DNA from 2 places in the Bacteroides sp. Ga6A2 genome. Region 1 is predicted to be linked to the other one. Evidence: riboswitches for the same ligand, from Rfam matches in the RefSeq annotation. Region 1 holds a riboswitch; the other holds the start of a gene.
What was found. A riboswitch is a leader RNA that binds a small molecule or an ion and turns the genes downstream of it on or off. The one in region 1 is predicted to bind thiamine pyrophosphate.
Positions count from the first base shown of each region.

Region 2: linked by a shared signal. The riboswitch ahead of thiS (sulfur carrier protein ThiS) and the one ahead of T538_RS0102445 (thiamine phosphate synthase) in region 1 are both predicted to bind thiamine pyrophosphate.

Region 1 is NZ_JNKX01000011.1:18,231-23,001, reverse strand. It holds gene thiC (phosphomethylpyrimidine synthase ThiC) at 1-876, opposite strand, end outside; gene T538_RS0102445 (thiamine phosphate synthase) at 902-1,552, opposite strand; TPP riboswitch at 1,590-1,681, opposite strand; gene T538_RS0102435 (ATP-dependent helicase) at 1,887-4,265, shown strand; gene nspC (carboxynorspermidine decarboxylase) at 4,305-4,771, shown strand, end outside.
Region 2 is NZ_JNKX01000026.1:35,313-40,083, reverse strand. It holds gene T538_RS0107725 (D-alanine--D-alanine ligase) at 1-79, shown strand, start outside; gene T538_RS0107720 (1-acyl-sn-glycerol-3-phosphate acyltransferase) at 102-1,250, shown strand; TPP riboswitch at 1,371-1,472, shown strand; gene thiS (sulfur carrier protein ThiS) at 1,522-1,719, shown strand; gene T538_RS0107710 (thiazole synthase) at 1,747-2,526, shown strand; gene thiH (2-iminoacetate synthase ThiH) at 2,540-3,667, shown strand; gene T538_RS0107700 (hypothetical protein) at 3,997-4,746, opposite strand.

The DNA of each region.
Region 1 (4,771 bases):
GCCCTGTTCGCATTGCTCGATAAGTGTGTCGCGGAACAACTCCCAAGTCAGTTTCTCGGCATGGCCGTTAACCTTCTCCATAGCCTGATACATTGGTACGGTTCCCACTGGAACTGGACAGTTGCGTACAATCCACTCGCGTGTTTCGTGAATGTTGTCGCCGGTAGAAAGATCCATCAGCGTGTCGCCGCCCCACTTGCAACTCCAAACGGCTTTTTCAACCTCCTCGTCTATGCTCGATGTGGTGGCAGAGTTACCGATGTTAGTGTTAATCTTAACAAGAAAGTTTCGGCCGATAATCATCGGCTCTGCCTCGGGGTGGTTGATGTTGGCTGGGATAACAGCGCGACCTCTTGCCACCTCGTCGCGAACAAATTCGGGGGTGATGTGCGACTTGATTCCAAGTTGTTCGCAGTTCATGTTTTCGCGGATGGCTACATATTCCATCTCGGGAGTGATGATGCCTTGTTTGGCGTAGTACATCTGTGTGATGTTCTTGCCTTTCTCGGCGCGATATGGTAGGGCGATGTGTTCAAAACGCAGGTGGTCGAGACTCTTGTCTGCCTGACGCATACGGCCATATTCTGATGTCAGTTCGGAAAGACGCTCAACGCCACCGCGCTTCAGAATCCACTCTTCGCGCAAACGGGGAAGTCCTTTCTTTAAGTCGACTTCTACATTTGGGTCGCTAAAAACTCCACTTGTATCGTAAACATAAACTGGGTCGTTCTCGGTTATAACCTTCTTGCCATCGATAACCTTAACGGTTGGCGTAAGGTTGATTTTTCGCATACCAACTTTTATCTCAGGATAGATTTTTCCTTGAAGGTACACTTTTTCTGATGCTGGATATGAAATTTTTGTCTTGCTATCCATGTTTTTAGTTGAAATATTTTGTTTTTTATTGTTTTTCTTTTGCGTCCGAAATAAGCTGCAGAAGATTTGCTGTCATGCTTGCCGGATTCTCAGCGTTGAGGATTGTTCCGCTAAGGGCGATGCCGCATACGCCTGTTTCCATTATGCTCGGCACGTCGTCTGACGTAATTCCGCCAATGGCAACGAGCGGTATGTCGATGCCTCTTTCCTTCATCGCACCGATGATACTTCTGTAGCCGTCGAGCCCGAGGGTAGGCGAGAGGTTCTTCTTCGTTGTGGTAAACCTGAACGGACCGCAGCCTATGTAGTTTGCGCCGTTGCGGTAGTGCATTTCAACATCGTCTATGGTGTTAGCCGTTCCGCCTATAATGAAGTCGTTGCCCAGAATCTGGCGCGCCTCGTTTACGGGCATATCATTCTTGCCAACGTGAACGCCGTCGGCTTCAATCTCCTTTACAAGTTCAACGTGGTCGTCTATGATGAAGGTTGCTCCAACTTTTCGGCAAGCAGGCATAATCTGCAAGGCTGCGGCCCGTACTTCATCAACCGATGCGTCCTTCATGCGAAGCTGAATCCAGCGGCAACCACCTTCGAGAGCCAACAAAGCCGATTCGACGTAATCCGTAGAGTCGTTGAAATGTGTTATAAACTGTAGTTGAAAATTCTTCAGATTCATCTTACCTTAATTTATATATAGACAAGGGCGGATGAATGTGAACTGTAGAAACAATCCCTACGCCGGCATTGACCGGATCAGGTTATAAGGGTATAATCTCAGCCTTTTCAGGCACCCCTTTGTCATATACGGCTGCAAAAGTAATTAAAAAAAGTAAAAGTCGGACGTTTTCGGCGGCTAATTTTGTCTGATGCTTGAACTTATTGTTCTTTTTTCCGAAAAATCTCAGCCTTGGCAAAACTTCATTCGTGCGCCGCCAGATTGTTTTTGCTGAAAAAATCGGAGAAATTGCCGTATTTTTGTATTTTTGCACTACTATATAATAATGATGTAAATGAAAGAAAACTTTCTTGATGAACTTAATCAGAGTCAGCGCGAGGCTGTGCTGTATAACGAAGGTCCATCGTTAGTGATTGCTGGCGCAGGCTCTGGAAAGACCAGAGTGCTGACGTTCAAGATTGCATATCTGATGAATCTTGGACTCGACCCTTCACGGATTCTTGCGCTTACGTTTACCAACAAGGCGGCGCGCGAGATGAAGGAACGTATTGCACAAGAAGTTGGTTTCAATCGCTCTAAATATCTGTGGATGGGAACGTTCCATTCAATTTTTTCGAGAATTCTGCGTGTTGAGGCTGATAAAATAGGCTTTACTCGCGATTTTACGATATACGATGCCAGCGATTCGAAGAGTCTGATAAAGTCCATCATCAAAGAAATGGGGCTTGACGATAAGACATACAAGCCTTCGGCTATCGCAGGAATAATATCGAGTGCAAAGAACCATCTTGTAACTCCCGGTGCGTATCGCAGCGACAGGGCAACCGTCGAGGGTGACGAGCGCGCAAGGATTCCGAAGGCAGGATTGCTGTATCAGACTTACGTCGACCGCTGCCGAAAGGCGAATGCGATGGATTTCGACGATTTACTGGTCTACACATATTTTCTTTTCTCGAAGAACGAAGAGGTGCGCCGACAGTATGCCGAGCGATTCGAGTACGTTATGGTCGATGAGTATCAGGATACGAACGTGGCCCAGCACAAGATTGTATGGGAGTTGACGAAGGACAAGCAGCGCGTGTGCGTGGTTGGCGACGATGCCCAGAGCATCTACTCGTTCCGCGGAGCAAACATCGAGAACATCCTCGGCTTTACAAAGCAATATAATTGCGCCAAGGTCTTCAAATTGGAGCAGAATTATCGTTCAACCCAGACCATCGTTAATGCTGCGAACAGCGTTATTGCAAAGAATAGTAATCAGATAGACAAAAATGTCTTTTCTGAAAACAAAATAGGCGAGCCAATCGAGGTTTACAATACTTATTCCGACCGCGAAGAAGGCATAACCATCGTTAAGAGGCTTCGCGAATATTACAATTCGGGCGAGCGCAGTTACAAACGCTTTGCCATTCTTTATCGCACCAACGCGCAGAGCCGAATCTTTGAGGACGAACTGATGCGCAACAACATTCCTTACCGAATCTACGGCGGATTGTCGTTCTACCAGCGAAAGGAGATAAAGGATGTCATCGCATATCTGCGAATGGCAATAAATCCAAACGACGAGGAGGCTCTGAAGCGAATAATCAACTATCCGGCGCGCGGAATTGGCGAAACAACAATAAAGAAGGTTTCGGCGTGCGCCGTTTCTAACGAGGTTTCGATGTGGAATGTCCTTTCTGAACCTGTTAAATTCGGACTCGACGTAAACAAGGGAACTCTCACGAAATTGCAGAATTTTCAGGATTTGATATTCGGCTTTCAGGAGGCTGCCAAGCAGATGAACGCTTCGGAAATAGGTTTGAAGATAATTTCAGAAAGCGGAATTCTGAAGGATTTGTATGCCGAAAAGAATAGCGAAAGTCAGGACAGACTCGAAAACATCGAGGAGTTGAAGAATGCCTTGGCGAGTTTTGTCGAAGAGCGTCAGGAGCAAGGCATCGATGAGATTATGCTGCCCGATTTCCTTTCCGAGGTATCGCTTATTTCCGACCTTGATGAGTCTGATGACGGTGGAGACAAGGTCACTCTGATGACCATTCATTCGGCAAAAGGACTCGAATTCGACACGGTTTTTGTTGTCGGAATGGAAGAAAATCTCTTCCCAAGTGCTATGAGTTACGAATCGCCGCGCGCCATCGAGGAAGAACGCCGCCTGTTTTACGTTGCAATTACGAGAGCCGAGAAAAACTGCGTTCTGTCGTTTGCCCGAAGCCGATTCCGCTTCGGTTCAATGGAATTCAGTTCGCCAAGCCGGTTCTTGCGCGAACTCGACCCTAAGTGCATTCGTATGATGGGCGGCAGCAGTTTCAGCATGGAGTCACCTTCTGAAAAGACTTATGGCGGTTCGCCGTTTGGCAGAAGTTCGGGCTACGACGAAGATGTGCCGGAGTGGATGCAGAAAAGTCGGATAGATTATTCAAAGGTTTCGCAGGTGGCAAACTCGGCCAAAAGAGTTGTTCAGCCTCGCCAGACCGACTTTCCGCCTCGAAAATTGAAAAAGGTCGTTACACCAACGGCATCTGTCGATAAAACATCGGTTACATCGCTTGGCGGACTTAGCGTTGGCGACAGAATCGCGCACGAACGTTTTGGCGAGGGCAGGGTAGTTGAGTTGCTTGGCTCGGCAGATTCGGCAAAGGCAAAAGTACAGTTCGTAAACGCTGGCGAGAAGACCCTTCTGCTGAAATTTGCAAAATTCAAAAAGATTTAAAAATGCGGCTTCCAAAACCGCTTAAAATATAGGTAAAATATGGTTGAAGACAAATGGTTGGATTCTATTCCGAATCCGTGTTATGTAATGGAGGAGAAACTCTTGCGCCGCAATCTCTCGCTTATCCGCTCTATAATGGATAGGACAGAGGTCGAGTTTATTCTGGCTTTCAAGGCTTTCGCCCTTTGGAAGACATTTCCGGTGTTCCGCGAGTACATCGGTCACACAACGGCGAGTTCGCTTTACGAGGCACGCCTTGCCTTCGAGGAGTTTGGCAGCCGCGCGCACGTCTATTCGCCGGCCTATCAGGAAGGCGAGTTCGACGAAATTCTGAAGTGCGCGAGTCATGTAACTTTTAACTCTTTTTCGCAGTATAGTCGCTTTATTCAAACGGTTAGCAATTATAATAAGGTGTCCGATGAGAAAATCTCGTGCGGAATCCGAATAAATCCCGAACATTCCGAGATTGAGACCGAACTCTACAACCCGTGTGCGCCGGGCTCGCG
Region 2 (4,771 bases), on a different contig from region 1:
CTTCATTCCGCAGCAGGTAAAGGCTGCCGGTCTGAACATGGGCGACGTGCTGAGCGACGTGATAGAAAACCAGTTCTAACAACCGACTAACAACTTTAATCATGACTATTCCTGAAGAATTCAACGACATACGGCCTTACACTCCCGAGGAGTTGCCAGCCGTGTATCAGGAACTGATAGCCGACGAGGAATTCAAGGCTGTGATGGCAAAGGTGATGCCCGACGTTCCGTTCGAGATGCTTGCAAAGCAGCTTCTGCAGTGCAAGACCAACCTCGAATTTCAGAAAGCACTCGTCTACCCTCTCCTGAAGAGTCTCGTAGCAAAGTGCGGCAAAGGCATGGAGATGAATGCCGACAGTCTTACCCACCGCGACAAGCATCATACCTTCATCTCTAACCACCGCGACATCGTGCTCGACTCGGCACTTCTGTCGGTTCTTCTTGTAGACAATGGCTTCGACACAACGGTAGAGATTGCCATCGGCGACAACCTCCTTATCCGCCCTTGGATAAAGAAGATTGTACGCATAAACAAGAGCTTCATTGTACAGCGCGCACTAACCATGCGCCAGATGCTTCAGGCATCGGCTACGATGAGCCGATACATGCACTTTGCCATCAACCATAAGAACGAGAACATCTGGATGGCGCAGCGCGAAGGCAGAGCCAAGGACAGCAACGACCTTACTCAGGACAGCATCCTGAAGATGCTTGCAATGGGCGGCGAGGGCGACATCATAGACCGTTTGAAGGACATGAACATCGTTCCGCTGAGCATCTCGTACGAGTTCGACCCATGCGACTATCTGAAAGCCAAGGAGTTCCAGCAGAAGCGCGACAACCCTGACTTTAAGAAGAGCCAACAGGACGACCTCGACAACATGAGCATCGGCATCTACGGATTCAAGGGACATATCCACTATCACACCGCGCCTTGCATTAACGAGTGGCTCGACACTATTGACCGCAGCACTCCTAAGACCGAGATTTTCGGCATGATTGCAAAGCACATCGACAAGGGTATACACTCGAACTACATGCTCTATCCTTGCAACTACATCGCGATGGACGAGCTTACAGGCTCGGACTCATCAGACAAGTACACAGCCGAGGACAAGGCTTTCTTCGAGAAATATCTGGCAGGACAGATTGCAAAAATCGACCTCCCGAACAAAGACGAGGCATTCTTGCGCGAGCGCATACTTACAATGTATGCCAACCCTGCAATAAACAAGGCAAAGGCTTTGTAGCATAATATCAGCAACCTATATGGCGGAGTAATCTAAATGTTCGATTACTCCGCTTTTTTATTGCAAAATAATCAACGTTTTTTTAGGAAATAACAAAAATAATAGTTTATTTTGCACCTCAGTAGAACAGAGGGGTGCCCTGAACGTCTTTCAAGGCTGAGATTATACCCTAAATACTTGATCCGGCTAATACCGGCGAAAGGACATGTTTCAAAGCCTCACCGCACACTTTGTTTCTACAGAATTTAGAACGAAACAAAATTCATTGTGCATGAAAATAACCGTAAACAATAAGGAAACTGAGTTCGACGGCACAAGCGTGAGCGACCTTGCCGCACAGCTCCAACTGCCCGAAAAGGGCGTGGCAGTAGCCGTAAACAACGAGATGATTCCGCGCTCGGAATGGAGTGCCACACCGCTTGCCGAGAATGCCAACGTGGTGATAATAAAAGCCGCTTGCGGCGGATAATATTCTGAAAAACTTAAACTTATATAAATGGAGAAATTAGTAATTGCTGGCAAGGAATTTGGCTCGCGCCTGTTTCTTGGCTCTGGAAAGTTCAGCTCAAACCAAGTGATGGAAGAGGCTATCAAGGCTTCTGGCACAGAGATGGTTACACTTGCCATGAAACGCATTGAGCTTGACGACAAAGAAGACGATATGCTTAAGCACATTGCCCACCCAAACATACAACTTTTGCCTAACACATCGGGCGTGAGAGATGCCGACGAAGCGGTATTCGCCGCACAGATGGCGCGCGAGGCTTTCGGCACTAACTGGCTGAAACTCGAGATTCATCCCGACCCTCGATACCTTCTGCCCGACTCTGTAGAGACTCTGAAGGCTACCGAGAAGCTTGTAAAACTGGGCTTCGTGGTTCTTCCATACTGTCAGGCAGACCCCGTTCTGTGCCGTCAGCTCGAAGAGGCTGGCGCAGCAACCGTAATGCCATTGGCTGCCCCTATCGGCACAAACAAGGGTCTTGAAACAAAGGAGTTTATCCGCATCATCATCGAACAGGCTGGCGTTCCAGTGGTTGTAGATGCAGGCATCGGCGCACCAAGTCACGCAGCCGAGGCAATGGAGATGGGCGCATCAGCATGCCTCGTAAACACGGCAATATCGGTTGCAGGCAATCCTGTTGAGATGGCAAAGGCTTTCAAACTGGCTGTAGAGGCTGGCAGAATGGCTTATGAGAGCGGACTGGGCGCAGTAACATCGGGCAACTTGGTGGCATCGGCATCATCGCCGCTAACCGCCTTCCTTAACGACTAACAGAAAGATAAAGATGTTTTCAGACGAATTGGAAAAGATTGACTGGGACGAGACAACCCGGAAAATCATGTCGAAGACCGATGCCGACGTGCGACGCGCGCTGACAAAGAGCCATTGCGACGTTGAGGACTTCATGGCCATGCTCTCTCCCGCCGCCGAGCCTTATCTTGAACAGATGGCTCAGCTGAGCAAGAAATATACCGAGGAAAGATTCGGCAACACTATGTCGATGTTCATTCCGCTCTACATAACCAACTCGTGCTCAAACTCTTGCGTCTACTGCGGATTTCACGTCAGCAACCCAATGCCGCGCGTAATCCTGACGCCAGAGCAAATTGAGAACGAGTACAAGGCGATAAAGGAGATTGCACCTTTCGAGAACATTCTGCTTGTCACGGGCGAGAATCCGGCAAAGGCAGGAGTGCCCTATCTGGCAAAGGCTCTCGACATTGCAAAGAAATATTTCTCGAACCTAAAGATTGAGGTTATGCCTCTCGCTGCCGAAGAATATGCCGAGTTGCGCGAGCATGGTCTGAACGGCGTTATATGCTTTCAGGAAACATATCACAAGGCAAACTACAACATTTATCATCCGCGCGGCATGAAGAGCAAGTTTGAGTGGCGCGTAAATGGTTTCGACCGCATGGGACAGGCTGGAGTGCACTCCATAGGCATGGGCGTGCTGATTGGACTGGAGAAGGAATGGCGCACGGACATAACGATGATGGCTTACCATCTGCGCTATCTTCAGAAGAAATATTGGCGCACTAAATACTCGGTTAACTTTCCGCGTATGCGCCCGGCACAGAACGAGGGCTTCCACCCTAACTGCTACATGACGGACAAGCAACTTGCTCAGGCTACTTTTGCGATGCGAATCTTCGACCACGATGTAGACATCAGCTACTCAACACGCGAGCCTGCCTTCATCCGCAACAACATGGCTATGCTTGGCGTTACCACTATGAGTGCCGAGAGTCGCGTAAATCCGGGCGGATATCATACTTATCCGCAGGCTTTGGAACAGTTTACGGTGAGCGATAACCGCAAGGTTGGCGACATCATCGCCTCGCTGAAGGCTGTAGGCCGCGAGCCTGTATGGAAGGACTGGGACGCAAGTTTCGACCATAAGGCTTCGTAAGAAACTTGAAAATTGAGAATTGAAAGTTGAAAATTTTAATTGACAATGGACAATTGACAGTTGACAATTTTTCTTTTGAGAGTTGAAAATTGAAAAATTCAGAATTAACAGTTCTTTTTAAAGAATTTAGATTTTCGAGTTTCTACGACTTTTTACAACCGCAACAACACAATCAACTTTTATACAATAGCAAGACTCGCAACCGCCTTATGTGCAGTTGCGAGTCTATTTTTTTCGAATTTATCAAAATGTGGAATTTTGATGATTATTTTGTGACTGACTTCGTCACCAAGTTAAGACAAACTTGTTGTCCTAACTCTGTTAACTTGCTATTGAATGGGCGTAAGATTTCGGCTTGGGTGTGACTTTGGAATTTGTAGTTTCCACCGCTGAAAAATATTATGTTTTTCCTTTTTAAAGACTTTTCCATCCCAATTGAGGTTCTTGCCTTTTACATAGAGATACGGACATTTTACCTTACATCGCGAAAAGAAGATATCGTTGATTTCGGGTAGAAAGATGTCGATTCTATTTGTTTCCTTGTCAATACTCAGTTCTGAATAATAGAAAAATATAGAAGAATAACTTTTACGTTCTATCGTTGTTCCTCCGCAATGAACTTTTGGCAATACAGTTGGATGAATGCTGAAAATATATCTGCTACATTTTGGAATAGTCACCTTGTTATCTCCATTTACATTGACTCGATATAAAACATCTTTAGAAGCATTATATCCAACCCAGATATCCAAGTCTTTATGTTTATAAGGCATTATAAAGTAGATTTTTACAGAATCATCGTCACGCTTCTCATAAGATTTTTTTACAGACCACGTTTTGTAACAATCATCACGATTTATAGCCTTTACCTTATAGCTATTCTCACCTGCATTTTTGATTGAGCATATTGCAAGAGTATCAAAACCATACCTACACGAATCCACAGGAGACATAAGATACATTTTCTCACCAGATACAATAAACCTCTCTCCGTCATTGTTTTGATATCTGCCATCAATGCTCTGCGAGAATGACTGAAGGCAAGCTAACAACAGAAAGAACAGAATTTTTATTTTCATTTACCGACTATTTTTTGCAAAAATA